3 regions of the Williamsia sp. z34 genome follow, and region 1 is predicted to be linked to each of the others. Evidence: riboswitches for the same ligand, from Rfam matches in the RefSeq annotation. Region 1 holds a riboswitch; each other region holds the start of a gene.
What was found. A riboswitch is a leader RNA that binds a small molecule or an ion and turns the genes downstream of it on or off. The one in region 1 is predicted to bind S-adenosylmethionine.
Positions count from the first base shown of each region.

Region 2: linked by a shared signal. The riboswitch ahead of AC51GT_RS21645 (bifunctional o-acetylhomoserine/o-acetylserine sulfhydrylase) and the one ahead of solA (N-methyl-L-tryptophan oxidase) in region 1 are both predicted to bind S-adenosylmethionine.
Region 3: linked by a shared signal. The riboswitch ahead of AC51GT_RS18085 (LLM class flavin-dependent oxidoreductase) and the one ahead of solA (N-methyl-L-tryptophan oxidase) in region 1 are both predicted to bind S-adenosylmethionine.

Region 1 is NZ_JCANWW010000009.1:159,332-166,320, reverse strand. Features, by position in the region: gene AC51GT_RS21095 (alpha/beta fold hydrolase) at 5-814, shown strand; gene AC51GT_RS21090 (PP2C family protein-serine/threonine phosphatase) at 811-2,010, shown strand; gene AC51GT_RS21085 (aminotransferase class V-fold PLP-dependent enzyme) at 2,007-3,206, opposite strand; SAM riboswitch class IV at 3,292-3,404, opposite strand; SAM riboswitch class IV at 3,597-3,714, shown strand; gene solA (N-methyl-L-tryptophan oxidase) at 3,957-5,087, shown strand; gene AC51GT_RS21075 (glutathione S-transferase C-terminal domain-containing protein) at 5,090-5,992, shown strand; gene AC51GT_RS21070 (LLM class flavin-dependent oxidoreductase) at 6,002-6,989, shown strand, end outside.
Region 2 is NZ_JCANWW010000010.1:81,059-88,047, reverse strand. Features, by position in the region: gene AC51GT_RS21660 (exodeoxyribonuclease III) at 1-577, opposite strand, end outside; gene AC51GT_RS21655 (MFS transporter) at 589-1,806, opposite strand; gene AC51GT_RS21650 (PE-PPE domain-containing protein) at 1,970-3,502, opposite strand; SAM riboswitch class IV at 3,750-3,859, shown strand; gene AC51GT_RS21645 (bifunctional o-acetylhomoserine/o-acetylserine sulfhydrylase) at 3,916-5,232, shown strand; gene metX (homoserine O-acetyltransferase MetX) at 5,234-6,376, shown strand; gene AC51GT_RS21635 (Hsp70 family protein) at 6,452-6,989, opposite strand, start outside.
Region 3 is NZ_JCANWW010000007.1:76,504-83,492, reverse strand. Features, by position in the region: gene AC51GT_RS18090 (LLM class flavin-dependent oxidoreductase) at 1-163, opposite strand, end outside; gene AC51GT_RS18085 (LLM class flavin-dependent oxidoreductase) at 249-1,316, opposite strand; SAM riboswitch class I at 1,347-1,441, opposite strand; gene AC51GT_RS18080 (MarR family winged helix-turn-helix transcriptional regulator) at 1,684-2,148, opposite strand; gene AC51GT_RS18075 (VOC family protein) at 2,286-2,798, shown strand; gene AC51GT_RS18070 (pirin family protein) at 2,843-3,616, shown strand; gene sigJ (RNA polymerase sigma factor SigJ) at 3,644-4,621, shown strand; gene AC51GT_RS18060 (carboxymuconolactone decarboxylase family protein) at 4,546-5,142, opposite strand; gene AC51GT_RS18055 (flavin-containing monooxygenase) at 5,295-6,794, opposite strand; gene AC51GT_RS18050 (FO synthase) at 6,791-6,989, opposite strand, start outside.

The sequences.
Region 1 (6,989 bases):
GCACGTGAATGTGCGCGCGAAGAACAACGTCAATATCGTCGGGCGCGAAGACGGGCCGACGATCATGTTGGCCCACGGATTCGGATGCGACCAGAACCTATGGTTTCGGGTGACCGAGCGATTGGTTCCGGACCATCGGGTGGTGCTGTTCGACCACGTCGGCGCCGGCGCCTCCGATCCGGCCGCGTGGGACGCTGAAGGGTATTCGAACCTCGAGACCTATGCGCAGGATGTGCTCGACATCGTCGTCGAACTGGATCTACGCGACGTGGTGTTCGTCGGTCACTCGGTCGCGTCGATGATCGGTGTCCTCGCTGTGGCCAAAGAACCCGACCGGTTCGCCAAGCTGGTGTTGCTGACCCCCTCACCGCGCTATGTCGACGACGAATCCGATGGATATCGGGGTGGCTTCACGCGTGGGGACATCGACGAACTTCTCGAGTCTCTCGAGAGCAATTATCTCGGCTGGTCGGCGTCGATGGCGCCGAACATCGTCGGTAACCCGGATCGACCCGCGCTCGGCGGCGAGTTGACCGAATCGTTCTGTCGAACCGACCCGGAGAAGGCGCTGGTGTTCGCCCGCGCCACCTTCCTGTCCGACAACCGGACCGATCTCGCACGCGTCACCGTGCCCACCCTCGTGATCGAATGTGAGCGCGATTCTCTGGCGCCCCGGCACGTCGGCGCGTACGTGCATGATCAGATCGAGGGCAGCGAACTCGTCACGCTCGACGCCAGCGGCCACTGCCCCCAGCTCAGCAACCCCGTGCCCACCGCCGAGGCCATCGCGGCCTTCGTCGATGGCCGTCGATGAGCACGGACCACAGTGATATCAGGTCACCGGACGTACTCCAAGAGAGTCTGGAAGACCTGTACGAGAACGCGCCGTGCGGGTATCTGTCGACGTGGCCGGACGGGTGCATCGCAAAGGTCAACACCACTCTGACGGTGTGGCTCGGGCAGGACCGAGCGTCATTGTTGGGCAAACCCTTCAGCGATCTGCTCACCGCAGGCGGGAGGATCCACTACGAAACCCACTTCGCACCGCTGCTGCAGCTCGAAGGGGTACTGAACGGAATCACCGTCGACCTCGTCGCGGCCGACGGCCGACGACTGCCCGTATTCGTCACCGCGAACGTGAAGATCGGCGCCGATGGAACCGCCGTGCTCATCCGCATCACCGCACAGGACGCACGTGACCGCCGCGCATACGAGAAGCAGTTGCTCGAGGCGCGGCGCCATGCCGAAGAAGAACATGCGCGCATACAGCTGCTCGCCTCGACACTTCAGCGCTCGCTGCTTCCACCGTCGTTGCGACCTCCCGATGGCATGGAGGCCGCGGCCCACTACCACGCTGCGTCGATCGACGATGTCGGCGGCGACTTCTACGACCTGTTCGCCCTGTCGGCGCACAAGTGGGGGTTCTTCCTCGGCGACGTGTGTGGCAAAGGGGCCACCGCGGCGGCGGTGACCTCGCTGACCCGCTACACGCTGCGCGCCGCGGCGGTGTACGACGACGACCCGATTGCGGTGTTACACAACCTCCACACGGTGTTGCATGCCAATCACCATGGTGACGAACCACGGTTCTGCACAGTGATCTTCGGGGTGCTCACCCGCCGCGACAACGGTTTCGACGTCCACCTCGCCAGTGGTGGGCACCCACCCGCACTGCTGCTCAGCGCCGCCGGTCAGGCGCAGTACGTGAGTACCGAGGGCGGGCAATTGGTCGGCATCCTGCGCGATCCCCGGTTCGTCTCGACGCGGATCCATCTCGATGCCGGCGACACCCTCGTCCTCTACACCGATGGGCTCACCGAGGCGCGGACCGGACCGGGTCCCGAGCGGTACGACGACAACGGTGCGCTGCTCGAGTTCGCGTCGGCACACACGCCGACGTCGGCAGGCCAGATCATCGAGGACTTGGGGGCATTGCTCGACACTTTCGGTGCCGGCCTCGAAGACGACACCGCGCTCTTGGCGCTGAGTGTCCCCCCATCCGGGGTTTAGAGGGCGCGGAGGGCGGCCAGCAGAAGGTCGACGTCCTCGGAGGTCGAACCCAGGCCGAGGCTGGCGCGCACCGCCCCGGAACCGTGGCCCAGGCGATCGAGAAGCGGGTGGGCGCAGAATCGTCCATCGCGCACACCGATGCCGTGCTCGGCCGACAGATGGGCTGCCACCTCAGCGGCCCGATGCCCGTCGACGACAAAGCTGACAACGCCAACGGCGTCGGTGCTGTCGGTGAAGATCTTCAGGGGGTGCACGCCCGGGATCTGTGCCAGGCCGTTGCGCAACTGTTCCGTGAGCGCGGTTTCATGGGAAACCACGGCATCACCGAGGGACGCGATCTCGACGCAGGCCGCCGCGAGCGCGGCCGCACCCAGGACGTTGGGTGAGCCGCCCTCATGACGGGCGGGCGACCGCGCCCACGTCACGTCCTGCTCGGTGACGTTCAGAACGGCACCACCACCGGCCAGGTATGGTTCGGCGACGTCAAGCCAATCCCGCAGCCCGACAAGCACTCCCGAGCCGAATGGCGCATAGGTCTTGTGTCCGGAGAACGCCAGGTAGTCGATGCAGGCGGCGGTGATGTCGATCCGGCGATGCGGTACCAGCTGCGCTCCGTCGACGGCAATTCGGGCACCATTGCGGTGCGCGAGATCAGCCAATTCATCGATCGGCAGGATCTCACCGGTGACGTTGGACGCGCCGGTGACCGCCAGCAGCACCGCGCCGGTGTCCTTGAGGGCGGTCTCCACCCGGCTGATCGTCGCAGTGAGTGTATTCGCGGTCCGGACCACGTGAACATCACTCCACGGCAACAGATTTGAATGATGTTCCAGGTCGAGGACGACGACCTTGCCCGGCACGCAGCCGGCCAGGAGGTTCAGGGAATCGGTGGTGTTCCGGGTGAAGATCAGGCTGTGCTGCTGCCCGGCGCCGACGAACTCCGCGACCTGCGCGCGGGCGCTCTCGTATGCCTGGGTGGTGACCTGCGACGCGTAACCGGCCCCGCGGTGGACGCTCGAATACGTCGGCAGGAGTTGCGTGATCCGCTCGACGACGCTGCACAGAGCCGGCGCACTCGCCGCGTAGTCGAAGTTGACGTATCGCGTGGTCGAGCCATCACTCAGTGGCGCTCGGGTATCCGAACCCTCAATCGCTGCAAGGGCTTCCAAGGATTGTCCCAGTGTTGCAGTGCTCATTGCTCACACCCTCCGGTGTCAGGGATTCCACACGCGCCGCCAGTTCGAACCCTGCCGATGCGGCAGTTCGAACTCGGACGTGGGAGGTCCGCGCTTGCCTGTTCGGGTTCGAACAGGCCAGGTCTTCACCCGGAGCACCCCGCCGCGATGGAGGGTTGCTGACCAGCAAGCCGGGGCTGTGCGCTGGTACTCGTGACCGACGACGACGCTAACAGACTTCTTCGGCGTCGTCCATACCCATTTTCCTTTAACTTCTCGGCGATCGGAACTCCGCGCATCCTTCGGATTTGGGCAGGAGCGTGCGTATGGTTCTGTCCAACAGTTGAAATCCTCCGACCCGGGCATGCCCCCACGATGCCCGGATTCGCTTGGTGGACAACAGCTGCCCTGTGTCAACGAGTATCAGCGCCAAGTTCCAGCTTGCTGGTCGGCAACCCTCCACCGCGGCGGGGTGCCCTGGATCAAAGACACGGTCCCAGCCTTCACCGGCATGGGGCAAGCGCGGGGTTCAGGCATCTGAGCCCGAGGATATCTCCAGGAGTTCGATGATCATTCACATCCGCCGTGCTGCTCGCTGCGTGGTCAGCACCGCACCCACTTACCAGGAGTGCACCTGATGTCCGTGTGGTCCGACAGGCTTCGATCCAACAAGGAGCAGATCGTCGACAGTCCCCCTGACCACCACACCCTGCTCATCGCGGTACCTGCTCTCGAACAGCGACACGAACACGCGGGAGCAGGTCGATCCACATGAGCGTGACAAGGGTCGACACCGTCGTCGTCGGTGGCGGGGCGATGGGTTCGGCCGCCGCCTGGCAACTCGCCCGGCGAGGCACCGAGACCGTTTTGCTGGAACGCTTTTCACCCGGACACCGCAACGGCGCGTCCCACGGAGCGTCACGGATCTTTCGCACCTCCTACGCCGAGCGCCCCTACGTAGAGCTGGCCCGCGAGGCCGAAACGCTGTGGGCGGAACTCGAACAGGAGTCCGGGTCAGAGCTGCTCACCATCACCGGTGGCGTCGACCAAGGATGGACACACCGTCTGACCGCCATCTCCGATACCCTCGCCCACCTCGGACTCGTCCATCAGTGGCTCGAGCCCGACGAGGCCTCGCAGCGCTGGCCCGGAATCAGATTCGACGGCCGCGCGTTGTATTACCCCAACAGCGGACGACTACATGCGGACAACGCTGTCAGCGCGCTACAACGCAGCGCAGCAGCCCTCGGCGCAGAGGTTCGACACGAATCGCAGGTGATCTCGATCGACGTCACAGACGACAACTCGGTCACCGTACGCACCGATGACCAGGAGTACGTGGCCCGACGTGTGGTGGTGGCGGCCGGCGCCTGGGCGACGAAGCTGTTGTCGGGCATCGTGCCGCTGCCACAGATCACCGTCACTCAAGAGCAACCTGCACACTTTGTACCGCGTGACCAGGACGCCGAGTGGCCCAGCTTCGGGATCCTGCACGACCCGGACGGACCGAACGCACCCGAATTCGGTGGTGTGTACGGCCTGTCCTCGGGTGCCGAAGGCGTCAAGGTCGGGTTCCATGGAACCGGACCGGTCGTTGACCCCGACCACCGCGATTTCACGGCGGAACCACGGCAACTCAAGGCCTTGCAGGAATACGTCCGCCATTGGGTGCCCGGCGTCGATGCCGACGCACTGACCCCGATCAGCTGCACGTACGCCACCACACCCGACTCCAACTTCGTCATCGACCGCCGCGGTCCGGTTGCGGTCGCCGCCGGATTCTCCGGACACGGCTTCAAGTTCGTGCCCGCCATCGGCCGCCTCCTCGCCGACCTCACCGCCGACAAAGATGCCCCCGAGCTGTTCTCTTTCCGCTCCCACTCCGCAGAAAAGGTTGTCTAGCCATGTCGAGATTCGCCAGTCCAGCCGATACCGAGACCTACGGTGAGTACACGATCACTCGCGAACCGGACGACACCCGACCGGTGTATCGATTCGCCGGACGTATCAGCGGCGACGGATCCACGCCCTACCCGGCCGTGGCTGATCGCTATCACGTCTATTCCGGTTGGTTCTGCCCGTGGGCTCAGCGGGTCACGCTGGTCATCGAGCTGGCCGGCCTCACCGATGTGATCAGTGTCAGCTACGTCGACGGTGCGCGCGATGCCCGCGGGTGGGCATTCCGCGAGACCCACGGCCCCGACCCGGTGAACGGCTTCACCCTGTTGCGCGATGCCTATGAGGCCACCGAACCCGGCTTCGACGGCCACGTGTCGGTCCCCACCCTGTGGGACCGCGAGACGAAGCAGGTGGTGAGCAACACGTTCGACACACTCGACGCCGATCTCGCGTCGCAGTATCGCCGTCAGATCACCGGTGAGTTCGACCTCTACCCAGAGGATCTGCGCCCGCAGATCGACGAGTTGGAAGTCTGGTTGCGAGCCACGGTCAACAGCGCCGCACACGTGGCCACCGGAACCGGTTCGGTTGCCGAGGAAGCCGCGGCCACGGTGTATCAGGCATATTCAGAACTCGACAGCCGGCTCTCCGAAAATCGATACCTCCTCGGCGACAACGTCACCCTCGCCGACGTCCGGCTCTGGGTGACGCTGGTTCGGCACGATGCTGCGGCGGCCAGGGCCGGTACCAGGCGTCTCATCGACTTCCCGAATCTGTGGCGCTATGCCCGAGATCTGTACTCATTGGATGCATTTCGCGCCACCACCGATTTCGCATCCTTCGGCGCATCGGACGCCATAGCCGATGAATGGCAGTCGCCGATCACGTCGTCCGCAGCAGCTCACTAGGAGTTCGAAATGGCATCGCCCATCCCCCTGTCGGTACTCGACCTTCTGCCCCGTCCCAGCGGGTCGGACAACACCACCGCAATGCGCAACACCATCGACCTGGTCCAGCGCGCCGAACAGTTCGGATATACCCGCTATTGGTTCGCCGAACACCATACGAATCCGGGGGTCCTCGGTTCATCACCCGCCGTCGAGATCGCACTGATCGCAGGTTCCACCTCGACCATCCGGTTGGGTTCGGCCGGAGTGCAATTCGGTCATCGGACGCCGCTCGCGACGGTTGAGGAGTTCGGCCTGATCAACACGCTGTACCCGGGTCGCCTCGACCTCGGTATCGGACGATCCATTTCTCGCCCCGCCCCGGAGACGACCACGGGATCGGAATCGGTGACCGAAGTCGCAGCAAAAAACTATTTGTCCGCCCGCGGCGGAGCGGCCCACACCGAAGACACATACACCCCCAACGGTCTGCTCCTGCCCAAGATCTACAACATCGCCGGCGCGTTTGCGAGTAAGTCCATCACTCACCTACTCGACCTGCTCCAGCAACCCGGCGCGTACGCCCCGAGCTATGACGAGCAGATCTCCACCGTTCTTGCCCTCCTCGACGACACATATGTCAGTCCACATGGGCTTCCCGCTCACGCCACCCCGGGAGCTGGTGCCGACGTGCAGGTCTGGATCCTCGGCGCCTCCGGTGGATCCAGCGCTGCCGTCGCAGGGTCGAAGGGGCTGCGCTTTGTTGCCAGTTATCACCACAGCCCGAGCACGGTCATCGACGCGGTCGACGCCTACCGGGCAGCATTCCAACCGTCCGCGGACGTCCCGGAACCGTATGTGGCGGTATCGGTGGATGCGGTCATCGCCGAAACCGATGACGAAGCAGCCGAATTGGCGAGCGGATATGCACCTTGGGTCCGCAGCATCCGGCGCGGCGAAGGCGCGATCCCGTACCCGAGTCCGGCGCAGGCAGCTGCGCTGGAATGGACCGACGACG
Region 2 (6,989 bases), on a different contig from region 1:
CCAGGATCCCGGCCACCCAGGCGCGTTCCTCCGGCAGGAAGCCGGGGTTCTTCACATTGCCCTTGGCGTTTTTCAGATCCAGGGCGGTGGGCGCGATGTTCCAGTCGCCACCGACCACGACACCCCGGCGCTTGCGGCCGAGTGCGCCCAGGTGCGCTCCGAACTCGTCGAGAAAGCGGAACTTCGCCTCGCGCTTCGGGCCGTCGCTCGCACCCTTGGGCAGATACAGACTGGCCACCGTCAGGGTTCCGAAATCGGCTTCGATGTAGCGCCCGGTGGCGTCGAACTCATCGCTGCCGAAACCTTTGCGCACCTTGTCCGGTGCGGTGCGGGACAGGATCGCCACACCCGAATGACCCTTGACCGACGACTCGCTGAGACTCAGGAACCAACCGTCGTCGAGGGCCGGGGCGAGTGCTTCGGCGACCTGCTCCTCGGTGGCCCGGGTCTCCTGGAGCAAGACGTGGTCCGAGGTGGTCTCACGCAGCCAAGGGATCAGCCCCAGATTGCGCTCCGAACGGTGCTTCACCGCGGCGCGGATGCCGTTTACGTTGATCGTCGTCACGATTGTGGTCACGTCGGGCGAGCCTACGTGCGGCCTGTGACAGCGGGTCTGCGGGCGTACAACATCGCCAGCCCGAGGACAACGAGTCCGGCGACCGCCAGCCCGGCGCCGAGCAGCGACGGTGCGCGGTATCCGTATCCGGCCGCGATCACCAGTCCACCCATCCACGCCCCACCCGCGTTCGCGATGTTCAGCGCCGAGTGGTTCAGGGCCGCGGCCAGTGTCTGGGCGTCCTCGGCGACATCCATCAACCGGATCTGCAGCGCCGGGGTCAGCGCGATCCCGGTCAATCCGATGAAGAAGGTCAGGATCAGCGCGGCCCAGGCACTGCTCGCCAGCACGGCGAAAGCGGTGAGCGCGATCACGATGGAGACCAGACTGATGAGGATCGCCCTCACCACACCGCGATCGGCCAGGACACCGCCGAGGATGTTGCCGGCGACCATGCCCAGACCGAACAACATCAGGGCAAACGGGACCAGCGACTCGGAGACGCCCGAGACGGTGGTCAGCGTGGTGCTGATGAAGGTGTAGAAGGCGAACATCCCACCGAATCCGACGATGCCGATGAGGAGCGCAAACCACACCTGCGGGCGTCTCAACGCACCGAGTTCGGTCATCGGATTGGTGATCTTCATGTCCGAGAGTGCGGGCAGGAACTTGAACAGGGCCACAATCGTCAACAACCCGATGACGGCCACCACCACAAAGGCGGCCCGCCAACCGACGGCACCACCGAGCCAGGTCGCCGCGGGCACCCCGACGACGTTGGCGACGCTCAGACCGATCATCACCTGACCCACCGCTTTCGCCCTGGACTCGGGGCCCGCCAGATGTGCGGCGACCAACGCCGCGACCCCGAAGTAGGCGCCGTGTGGCAGTCCGGCGACAAAGCGGGCGACGATCAGCATGCCGTAGTTCTGGGCGAGGACGGTGGCGACATTGCCAACGGTGAACGCGACCATCAGCGCGATCAGCAGGGTGCGTCGCGGCATTCGCGCGGTCAGTGCAGCGATGGTCGGGGCACCCACCACGACGCCGAGCGCGTAGGCGGAGATCACATGTGCGGCTGTCGGTTCGGTGGTGCCCAGCGAATCGGCGATGTGGGGCAGCAGCCCCATCGCGACGAATTCGGTGGTCCCGATACCGAATGCGCCGAGTGACAGGGCCAGGATGGCGCTGCGTCTACCGCCCCGCACCGCCCCCGAGGATTCGGGGGCGACGGTGCTGACAGCAGACATGGGTGAACCTCTCGAAGTCGATCGGGGCGACGGCGACACTGCCGGGGCAATTCATTGCCGGGGCAACTACGGTGTCAACCCCGTCGGGGTCACGGCTCATTCCGGGATCGGACGTGAACTGACCCACAGATCGACGTGTCCGCGCGGTGGCGGGAGACCCGGATTACGGGGTGACGGCGAGGTCGGCCGGCACGTCGATGGGCGTTGTCTCGGTCGCGGCAGGCGTTTCGACTGCAGCCGGAGCCGGAGTCTCCGGTTCCTGATCGTCCGCCGAACCGGTACGGCCGGGATCGGCGGGCAGGTCGGAATCGGCAGTGTCGGGGAGCTGATTCCACCCCGGCGTAGTGGTGAACCCGTCGACCACCGGCGCCGCCGGCCCCTCCGACGCCCGATGTCGACCGGGCTCGGCAACGACTGCGGCCGACTCGGGCGGGTGATCGGCCGATGGCGAGTGATCAACGGGCGCCACGGCGAGGACCTTCTGAGAATCGTCGACGACGGCGGGGTGAGCGGCCGGGTCCGCCGGCTCGGTCCTGGCCTGAACCACCGCACCGAACACCGCAGTGGCCACGGTGCGCACCGTCGGCGCCGCGATGAACCCCAGATCCGGGTCACGCCGGTCGAGGACCGCATCGATCACCGCCACCCAGTCCCGGACGAAGTTCACCGGATACCCGACGACGCTGACCGCGCTCCCGAAGATCGCGGACCAGGCCGCCGGGTCCCCCGACAGCGCGTCCCGGATCGCGTACAGGTCGGTGAGATACGCACCGTGCCCGAGCTGCGGCAGAGCCGGCAGCAAGCCCATGATCGCGCGCGAGATCGGCTGGATGACAGCTGGTTCGAGACGCGGGAAATCGAGGATCACCGGGCGCAGCAGGTTGGGTAGTCCGACCTGCGCCAGCACGGTGGTCAGTGACGGATCGGCACCGACGAGGATCACCGTGGCCCCGTCGGAGCCCTCGACGACGGTCACCCCATCGGTGCCGGCGGACGCCCCCGGGCCCGCCGACATGATGTCGCCATAGCTGAAGTGCTTGACCCAGAAACCCAGCAACGCGTCCAGCGCCCCGATCGGATCTCGCCGAGGGTCGGGCACGTCGCAGACCGCATCACCGTCGATACAGACCGAGTAGACCGTCACATCGCCGAAATCGCCGTCGCGCGAACCGTCGAGCATCGCGCCCGGATATGCATTGATGAGATTGACCTCGGCCCCGGCGCCGGCGCTCGTTCCGCGTCGCCGCGGGTCGGCATAGAGCTCGCCCGACACCCCGTCGGCACTGACACCATCCGCCTTGCCCGCCGCGATGTCGGCCAGTACGTCGCCGGCCACTCGAGCGCCCTGCGAATAGCCGGTGATGACGGCCGGCTTGCCCGGGCAACTGGCCTGATAGGTCGCCACATCATCGGTGAGCACGGCTTGTCCGACCTCGATGTTGGCGTCGTAGCTCTGGGCACCGAGCGGCCAGAATGTCGCCGGATAGTCGACCCGTTTGACGACATAACCCTGGGCGATGTACCGGGTCTCCACTCCCCGTGTGTGCAGGAAGTCCGGATCGCCGGTTCCGGCCACCACGAACACGGCGCCGTTGCCACAGTCCGCCGGGGCTTCGGTGGCGAGCGCCGGGGCACTACCGAGGAAGGTCAGTACCGGCAGCGCGGCTGCCGCGGCCCCCGACGCAAGCGCCGTCACCCGGCGACCGGAACGGGTCGGGACTGCCCGACGACGTCTTGAACCATCATTCACAGCAGCCCCAGGTGTCTCGAATCGCACACGGCCTCGGGTGATTTGAGGCAACTTCACTGAAGTTACGACAACCTTTGCCGAAGGCCAATCGCATGAACGTAGTACAGCACGGCGCAGCCGACGGCGAGCCGCAGAATCGCCGTGCGCTGAACGCTTTTTTGCGCAGGATCCGCGTGTTATATCCTTTTGGCCAGGTCCTGAGTGTCAGCAATGAGCCCCGGCTAGCTGACCGGCAACCCTCCAACCGCGGTGGGGTGCTCCGGGTGACGACCAGGTTGCGGTTCGCCGCGGCAAGCGCGGGGTCCGGAAGGTCGGACCCTCTAATTGGATGTCCACCGACCATGAAAGAGAAGTCCTACATGTCTGACACCGACGTCAATCCGGCTGACAACTGGAGTTTTGAAACCAAGCAGGTCCATGTCGGCCAGAGCCCGGACTCGGCGACTTCTGCCCGTGCGCTGCCGATTTACCAGACAACGTCGTATACGTTCCGCGATACCGAGCACGCCGCGAACCTGTTCGGCCTCGCCGAGCCGGGCAACATCTACACCCGCATCATGAACCCCACGCAGGACGCGGTCGAACAGCGCATCGCCGCCCTCGAAGGTGGCGTGGCGGCTCTTCTCGTCGCCTCGGGTCAGGCAGCCGAGACCTACGCGATCCTGAACATCGTCGAAAACGGCGGTCATGTGGTGTCGAGTCCCCGTCTCTACGGCGGCACGTACAACCTGTTCCACTACACACTTCCCAAGCTCGGGATCCAGGTCAGCTTCGTCGACGACCCGGAAGACCTCGACAGCTGGCGCGCGGCCATCCAGCCCAACACCCGCGCCCTGTTCGGTGAGACCATCTCGAACCCGAACAACGAGATCCTCGACCTCCCGGGCATCTCCGCCGTCGCCCACGAGGCGGGTCTGCCACTGATCGTCGACAACACCGTCGCGACTCCGTACCTGATCAACCCGCTCGAACACGGCGCCGACATCGTGGTGCATTCGGCCACGAAATACCTTGGCGGACATGGCACCGCGATCGGCGGCGTGATCGTAGACGGTGGCACCTTCGACTGGCGCGGCCAGCGTGACGGCGTCGATCTGTTCCCCGGCTTCACCACCCCGGACCCGAGCTACCACGGCGCGATCTTCGCGGACCTCGGCGCTCCGGCCTACGCACTCAAGGCGCGCGTGCAGTGGCTGCGCGACACCGGTGCTGCGATCTCCCCGTTCAACGCCTTCCTCATCGCCCAGGGCCTGGAGACCCTGAGCCTGCGGATCGAGCGCCACGTGTCGAACGCCCAGGCCGTGGCCAAGTACCTCGAGGAGCACCCGCAGGTGGAGTCGGTGGCCTACGCCGGCCTCGAATCCTCCCGTTGGTACAAGCGGGGCCAGGAATTGGCTCCGCGCGGCCAGGGCGCGATCATCGGCTTCGAGATCGTCGGCGGCGTCGACGCAGGCAAGAAGTTCGTCGACGCACTGGTGCTGCACAGCCATGTCGCCAACATCGGTGACGTGCGCTCGCTGGTCATCCATCCGGCATCGACCACCCACTCGCAGCTGATCGCCGAGGAGCAGCTGGCCGCCGGCGTCACCCCCGGACTGGTCCGGTTGGCCGTCGGCATCGAGAACGTCGTCGACATCATCGCCGACCTCGACGCAGGCTTCGCTGCGGCCAAGTGAGGTGAGTATCGACCCGCACACGCCACCACGAACTCATCCGGACTGGGAATCCCTGCCCGATGGGCAGCTGACCAGTGTGCCGGTCGGCCCGATTTCGTTGGACAACGGTGGACAGATCGAGAATGTGACCCTGGCGTTTCAGCGCTGGGGCACACTCTCGCCCACCCGCGACAACGTTGTTCTGGCACTGCATGCCCTGACCGGCGACTCTCATGCAACAGGTCCCGCCGGTCCCGATCAGCCCACCCCCGGATGGTGGGACGGGCTGATCGGCCCGGGCGGCGCCGTGGACACCGACGAGTGGTGTGTCGTCTCGGCGAACGTCCTCGGTGGATGCGGCGGCTCTACCGGCCCGGCCTCACTGGATTCCGAAGGGCAGGTGTGGGGTTCACGGTTCCCGCACATCACCGTGCTCGATCAGGTCCGTGCCGAGGTCGCCCTGCTCGATGCGTTGCAGATCGATTCCGTCGCAGCCGTCCTCGGCGGTTCGATGGGTGGCGCACGCGCCTTGGAGTGGGTCATCGGCTATCCAGAGCGAGTGCGCAGCGGCTTGATCCTGGCCGTCGGCGCTCGCGCCTCGGCCGACCAGATCGGCACGCAGACAACACAGATCGCGGCGATCAAGGCCGACGCGAATTGGCAGAACGGCGACTATCACGGCACTGGCCGGACCCCCACGTCCGGCCTCGGCATCGCCCGCCGCATCGCCCACATGTACTACCGCAGCGAACCCGAACTCGACCAGCGGTTCGCCAACTTCCCTCAGGGACAGGAAGATCCGTTGCACGGTGGCCGCTACGCGGTGCAGAGTTACCTCGAGCACCAGGCCGACAAACTGGTCCGCCGGTTTGATCCGGGTAGCTATGTGGTGCTGTCCGAGGTGCTCAACAACCACGACGTCGGGCGGGGCCGCGGTGGCGTGGAAGCCGCCCTGCGGAGCTGCCATGTACCCGTTGTGATCGGTGGCATCGATTCCGACCGGCTCTACCCGCTGCGCCAGCAGATCGAGTTGGCCGAGCTCATGCCCGGCTGTGTCGATGGATTGCATGTGGTGCATTCCGCCAACGGCCACGACGGATTCCTCACCGAATACGACGCGGTCTCAGACCTTCTCAAGAAGACTCTCGTCCTCGCCCGCGGCTGATACCCGGCCCTGACCGACCGCTCATACAGCGGTCGGTCGGGTGCGGGCGACGCCGAATCGGGTCTAAAAGAACTGTCAGGTCGCGGGCTGCGAGGTCGGCACCGTATCCGCCGCCGGATCACCGGACTGCGGTGACTCCGGCGGGGCGACAAGAGGCGGCGCCGCGGGCGCAGGCGACGCGGTCACTTCCCCTTCAGACGGAGGAGCGATCTCCACGGGCGGATCTGGCGTCGTCGATTCCGGCGGCGGCGGGGGCGTCGATGGAGACGACGGGGACGGTGGAGTCGACGGCGTCGAAGGTGCGAGATTCGGGGGCCACGTGATGCTCGGCAACGGGAACGGGATCAACGATGGGCTCAGGGTCCTCGTCGGCGGATCCGTAGAAGACACCGGCGGTGCGAGTTCGGTTGTCGCCCAACCGGGTCCCGGATTTCCACCGGCAACCGGCGACGCCACCTCCACCGTCGGCTGTGTCCGGGTCGGCATCAGTGTGGAAGTCACCTGCGCATTGGTGGCGGTCGTTGTCGTCGGCGACGGCGCCTCGGCGATCGCGGACGGCGATACCGGGGGCTCCGGGGCCTCGGACGGTGTCGACGGGTTGCCGGCAAGCGAC
Region 3 (6,989 bases), on a different contig from region 1:
GAGCACCGGCGCCATAGGCGAACAGGATCCGGTCCCACCCGAAATCCTCGTGTGCACGAGCGAGTTTGAGTGTGTACTCGCGGTCGAACGAACCGGCGGTGGTACGAGGGTGGGTCTCGGTGCCGTCATTCGTGGCTGCGATCCCCAGGAACTCTACTGGCATGGTTGTCCTTTTTCGAAGTGTCAGAGGAAACGTGTGGACGTGCGGCGGCCGACATATGTCGACGGCGGGATCCGGGTCGGGGCAGTCACGACAGCACCTCCAACGCGGTGGGAGTGGCGATCGGGCGACTCGGGATCTCGCGCCGCAGCACCGGGGCGATCTCGGACTGGAAGAGTTCGAGCGAGTCGCGGTGCTGGGCATTGCTCAGGCCGCCGGCGTCAGCATGCAGATGCATCACCTCATGGCCGAACTTCTCGTGGTACCGCAACACCTTGTCGATCACCTGTTGTGGACTTCCGAGTAGTAGCGAGCTGCGTTCCACAGCGTCTTCGAGGGTCGGAAACACCAGAGGCAGACCGAATGACCCGATTCTCGCCAAGGTGGCATCGAAGATCGGGCGGTAGGTGTTGATCGCATCCTGCGAGTTCTTGGTGGCGTAGTACCCGGCCGATCCGGCACCCACAAGAGCATCCGCCGGGTCGTGCCCGTATGCCGCCCACCGTGCTCGGTAGTGGTCGATCAATGCCGCATAGGGTTCGACCGGGTTGGTGACGTTGGCAGAGAACAGCGGATCCCCGTAAAAGGCTGCCAGGTCGACTGATTCACGGCTCGTGGCACTACCGTGCCAGACGCGGATCTTCTTCTGCAGCGGGCGGGGCAACGCCTCGGCGTCGATCAACGACGGACGGTACTTGCCGGTCCAGGTGACCGTGTCGTCCTCCCACAGTCGCCGGAACAGTTCGTAACCTTCGCGGTTGCGCTCCCATTGGTCGGCCTCGGTGACTCCGAACAGCTTGGCCTGCGCGGCGCCGTTACCCTTGCCGATCATCAGTTGCAGTCGACCGCCGGAAAGATTGTCGAGGGTCGAGTAGTCCTCGAAGGCGCGGACCGGGTCGAGCAGACTGAGCGTTGTCACCGCGGTGAACAGCGCGATCGTCGAGGTCCGTGCGGCGATGTTACTGAGCACAACCGGTGGCGACGAGGAGATGAACGGCCTCTCGTGCCGCTCGCCCACCCCGAAGCCGTCGAACCCCAATTCCTCTGCGAGGACCGCATTGTCGATCACTTCTCGAAACCGCTGCGCCGGGGACACGGTCTCGCCGGACAACGGGTGGGGCGTGTGGGTGATCAGACTGATCAACAGAAACTTCACCCGGACTCCTGAACTGATGACATGACACAACCTTCATCGGTCCCGGCAGTAGCACCCGCACCCGCCGAGGCGGGGGGTTGCTGCGACGTCAGCGAGCCGGGTCTCTCAGTCGCTCTTGATGATCCTTGTGCACAGTAGGCCCGTGCTCACCCACCGTGGAACGGTTAGATTCAGTCGGGTTCAAACCCCCGGTCATCGATGACCCCGGGGTGCTGCAATGTCACACAGAACAAACGCGATCTCGCGCCCTGTCATCAGCAACGATCAGTTGCCGACCGTGCGCACTTGGGGTTCGGCAAGATGCTTGCACCCGCAACGACTTTTCGCCAACCCCCGCAGCCGACCGAGTCGGCGATCGACCAGGCGCCTATGCCGGCGGCCGCTGCAGGTGCTCGCGCACGTCAGCGAATGCCCGGCCCACCACGGCAACATCGCGCGTACTCAGCAGATCGAACATGTTTCGCCTGACCTCGGCGACATGTCCGGGGCTCGCCGAGGTCAGCTTCTGCATCCCGGCGTCGGTCAGTTCGGCCAACATGCCCCGTTTGTCGTCTTCGCATTCGACGCGGCAGACCCATCCGGCGTCCACCAGACGACCGATTGCCCTGGTGGCGCCGCTTCGTGTGGTGGTGATCGCATCAGCGAGATCCCGCATGCGCAGTCGGCGCTGCGGCGCCTCGGACAAGACGACGAGCAGTTCGAAGTCGGTGAAGGACAAGCCCGCATCCCGCGCGAGCTGCTGATCGAGCGTCCGCAACAGCAACCGGGTCGCATCCAGGTACGCGCGCCACGTCCGCTGCTCGTCCTCACTGAGCCACTGTGTTGGTTCCACGGTTCAGAGCATAGCCAAAGTAGTTGACAACGCAATCAGTTGCGGTACGCTACCAAAGTAGTTGACAACGCAACCATTTACCTCTGGCCACTCGAAGCGCACACTGGATGAAGACCCCCCGCACGGAAGGACCGGCCATGAGCACCGCCGACACCGAGGACAAGCGCTCGCAGGAATACGCGGGCAGACGTGAGGCGATCCGTGCCAGACACCTGGTACCCGCCGACTCCCGCCCGGCGTCCTCGGCCCGCGGTCTGCACCACACCGCACTGGTCAGCGGCGATGTCGAACGCACCGTCCGGTTCTACCAAGACCTGCTCGGGTTCCCGCTGACCGAACTCATCGAGAACCGCGACTATCCCGGCTCCTCGCACTTCTTTTTCGACATCGGCAACTCAAACCTCCTGGCGTTCTTCGACTTTCCCGGCCTCGACGTCGGGCCGTACCAGGAAGTCCTCGGCGGACTGCACCACGTCGCGATCAGTGTCGAACCGCAGTGCTGGAAACACCTGCGCGACAAACTGATCGACGCAGGCGTTGAACTCATCGAACACAGCGAGGTGTCGCTGTACTTCCGCGATCCCGATGGCGCCCGCCTCGAACTCATCGCCGATCCGCTCGGCGAGATGTACGGCTCGCACGTTCTCTAGGCACGACCTGTAGGCGATACCGCTCCACCCGAAAGGCCCCACCGATGACCACCGCAACACCTCCCACCCGATTCGACCTCCGCCGCGCCGACAGCCGCTTCAAGACCGATGCGGGCTGGCTCGACTCCAAACATTCCTTCTCCTTCGGCCACCACTACGACCCGGCCAACACCCACCACGGCGTCCTGATGGTCAACAACGACGACATCGTGTTGCCCCGGCAGGGTTTCGATACCCATCCCCATCAGGACATGGAGATCGTCACCTGGGTTCTGCAGGGTTCCCTGGTCCATCAGGATTCGATGGGACACAACGGCGTCATCTACCCCGGCCTGGCACAACGGATGAGCGCCGGCACCGGGATCATGCATTCGGAGAAGAACGACGTCTGGCGCCAGGACAGCGCGGACGAGACCCACGATCCGGTGCACTTCGTCCAGATGTGGGTTGTCCCCGACGAATCCGGGATCACACCGGGATACGAGCAACTCGAGATCGACCATGAATTGTTGTCCGGTGGATTCGTTCCGGTGGCCTCGGGCATGCCCCGGTACGCCGACCACTCCGCGATCCGCATCAAAAATCGTTATGCCACCATGCATGTGGCGCGCATGACCCCCGGGCAGCGTCCACTGACCCTGCCGGACGCTCCCCTGTTGCACGTCTTCGTCCCGCGCGGTGAGGTCGAGATGGAGAGCGTCGGGGAGCTCGGCACCGGCGACGCGGTCCGCGTCCACGGTGATGGCGGACAGCAGCTGACCGCCACCTCCGATGCCGAGGTCATCGTGTGGGAGATGCATGCCGCGATAGCGGCCTGAGGGAGTGGGCACGTGGACTCCGATCCGATGGGTACCTTCGCGGAGCGTTTCGAAGAGCAACGCAGCCGGATGCTGTCGGTGGCGTACCGGATCACCGGCAGTATCAGCGATGCCGAAGATGCCGTCCAGGAATCCTGGTTGCGCCTCGATGCGGCCGATAGCGACTCGATCGATGATCTCGGAGCCTGGCTGACGACCGTGGTCGGACGAATCTGTCTGGACCGTCTCAAATCCGCCGCCGTCGTCCGCGAAAAGCAGGTGGGCCAATGGCTTCCGGAGCCGGTCGTGACGCAGGTCGTCCCCTCCCCCGAGTACGACGATCCCCTGCACGCCGTCATCGCGGCAGAGGACAGCCGCTACGCCGCGATGGTGCTGTTCGAAACCCTCACCCCGGCAATGCGCGTTGCGTTCGTCCTCCATGACGGATTCGGCGTGCCCTTCGCCGACATCGCCGAGATCCTCGGGTCCTCGACCCCCTCGGCACGCCAACTCGCCTCACGAGCCCGCCGAATCGTCTCCGACCTTCCGGCCCCGGTCAGCGACACCGAACAGGCCGAAGCCGTCGGTCGTCTCGTCGCGGCGATGGCGGCCGGTGACATGGATGCGGTGCTGGCTGCTCTGGACCCGGACGCGATGGTCGTCGGCGACGCCAACCGCACCACCCCCACCGCGGTTAAGGCGATCCGCGGTGCCGCCGGCGTCGCCCGGTTCCTGTTCTGGCTCCTGCGCCGTTACGGGCCAGATGCGCTCGCCCTGCAGATCCCGGTGCGGGTCAACGGCGAACTCGGCACCTACTCCGCCGGCTGGGAGGCCGACGGCGATCGTCGCGCCTCACCGGCCCGGGTGGTCTGCTTTGTTGTCCGCGACGGCCTGGTCGTGTCCATCTACGACATCGCCGACCCCGCCAAGCTGTCCGCCATCGATGCCGCTCAGTTGGTGCCCGTCTCCGAGGCAGCCCCGTCGACGGCCCAGGGCACCCGGCACGAATCCGTGGAGAACCCCTGATCGGTGATGCCCAACGCCGCGTACATCCGGGAGCGCTGGTTCTCCAGTGAGATCTGGTAGGTCAGCTCGATCAGTCCGTCGACCCCGAATCGCTCGCGCAGGTCGTCGACCTGCTCATCGGTCACCGTGGGTGGCGTCGCGGTCACCGCGTCCGCGTAAGCGATCGCGGCCCGCTCATCGTCGCTGTAGGCCGGCGACGTCTCGTAGTCGGCGATCTGCCGCAAACGGTCGATGTCGAGGTCGTCGTGCTTCTGCAGCATCGTGCCGAAGTCGATGCACCAGGAGCAGCCGACCACCCAGGCCGTGCGGTACACCGCGATCTCGCGAATGTTCGGCGGCAACACCTTTGACGCCCGCTCGACCACACTCTCGTGCACTCCCGACGCCAGGAACAAGCCCCGGTGGTGTGCCAGGATCGCAAACGGCTCGGGCACCGACCCGAACCTTCGCGCGGCGTACCGGTACGCACTCTTGACGATCAGACCCGCGTCCCGCGGCGCCAGTGCTGGTATCCGTGCCATGTCTGTTCCTCCCAATCCTCGGCGCGGTGTGCGCCGCTATGGGGTAGACGAGACAGCCGGCGAAAACGTGACAGCTCGATGCGCCGACGAAAACCGCCCCCTGGCGGGACGCCGAGGGAAACCTGCCCTCCGAGGCTGCTCAGGGGGACGATTCAGACCGGCAGGTCGACCGAATCCGGTGCCCAGATGCGCTCGTAGTGATACGGGTCGAACGTTCCGTTGCGTTCCCGGAACGAGCGCCCGGTGCCGGGCCAGAGCAGGGTGAGCCGACGACTGGTCGGATCCAGATACCAACTACTGCACCCACTGAGCCACACCGTCGACGCACTGCGCTCGTCGATCTCCCGGGTGTAGGCCTGTTCGGCGGCAGCCGTCACCTCCACCGCGCGGGTACCGCTGTCGTTGAGGTGGTCGAGCGCACCGAGGACGTAGTCGATCTGGGTTTCGATCATGTAGATCGCCGAATTGTGGCCCAGTGCGGCATTCGGTCCGTCGAGGACGAACATGTTGGGGTAACCGCTGATGGCGGTGGACGCATACGAGACCATCCCGGCCCGCCAATGCTCCGACAGCCGTTCACCGTCGACCCCGATGATGCGGGTGGCGAACTCCGGGCGGGCCGCGGAGAAACCGGTCGCCATCACGACGGTGTCGAGTTCGTACGCCTTCCCACTGGCGGCAACCGCTCGGGTCCCGTCGAACTCTGCCAACGCGGAGGGTTCGAGCGTGACGTTCGGCCGGATCATGGTGGGATAGAAGTCGTCGCTCAACAGGATTCGCTTGCAACCGATCTCGTAGTGCGGCGTGAGGTCGGCACGCAGGTCCGGATCGGTGACCTGCGCATGGAGATGGCCCAGCGCCCGGTCACGGATCTGGTCGATGTCGGGGTGCAGGCCGCGGCGCTGCCCAAAAGCCTTGTCCGCCTCGGTGAACAGCTCCTCCCGGAGACGATCGGCGTTGGCCTTGACCTGTAACTCTTCACGCTCGGCCGGGCTGTAGGGCCGGTTGCCGCGCGGCACCACGTACGGCGCGCTGCGGGAGAACACCACCAGTTCCCCTGCGCGCCGCGCCAATTCGGGGACCAGCTGAATCGCCGAGGCACCGGTGCCGACCACGCCGACCCGAGCACCGTCGATCGGCGCGGAGTTGTCCCAGCGCGCCGTGTGGAAGACACTGCCCGGGTACGCATCCATCCCCGGGATCGGCGGAACGAGCGGGTCGGCCAGACGTCCCACCGCGACCACCAGTACGCGCGCCCGGAGTTCACCGGCCGTGGTCGAAACGGCCCAACACAGTTCGTCGGGCAGCCATTTCGTCTGGGTCACGTCGACGCCGAGATGCAGGTGCGGCAGCAGCCCTTCCTCCGCGGCCGCCTGCTCCAGATAGGTGTGGATCTGTTCGCCCGCGGCAAACAGCGATTCCCAGTCGCCCGGCGGACGGAACGAGAACGAATACACGTGTGCGGGCACGTCACAGGCCACCCCCGGGTACCGGTTGTCCCGCCAGGTACCGCCGACCGCGTTCTCCCGTTCGAGGATCACGAAACTCTCGTCGCCGCGGCGCGCGGTGCGGATCGCCATCCCGAGCCCGGCGAATCCGGCCCCGACGATCGCGACATCGACGTAGTCGGGCAGCGGGTTCGGCCCGGTCATGCAAAAACCCGTCGCAGGACGTCGCGACGATCGGCCGGAGCGCAGCCGTAGGGAGTGGTGCGCTGGCGGACGGACCGGCGCAGGTCCGCGGCCAGGCGGTCCACATCGGCAGGCAGCAACTGCCTGCCGCTCTCCGGGCCGGCGCCCGGCATCAGGGTCCCGTCGATCAGCACGCCCCCCACGTCGTCGGCACCA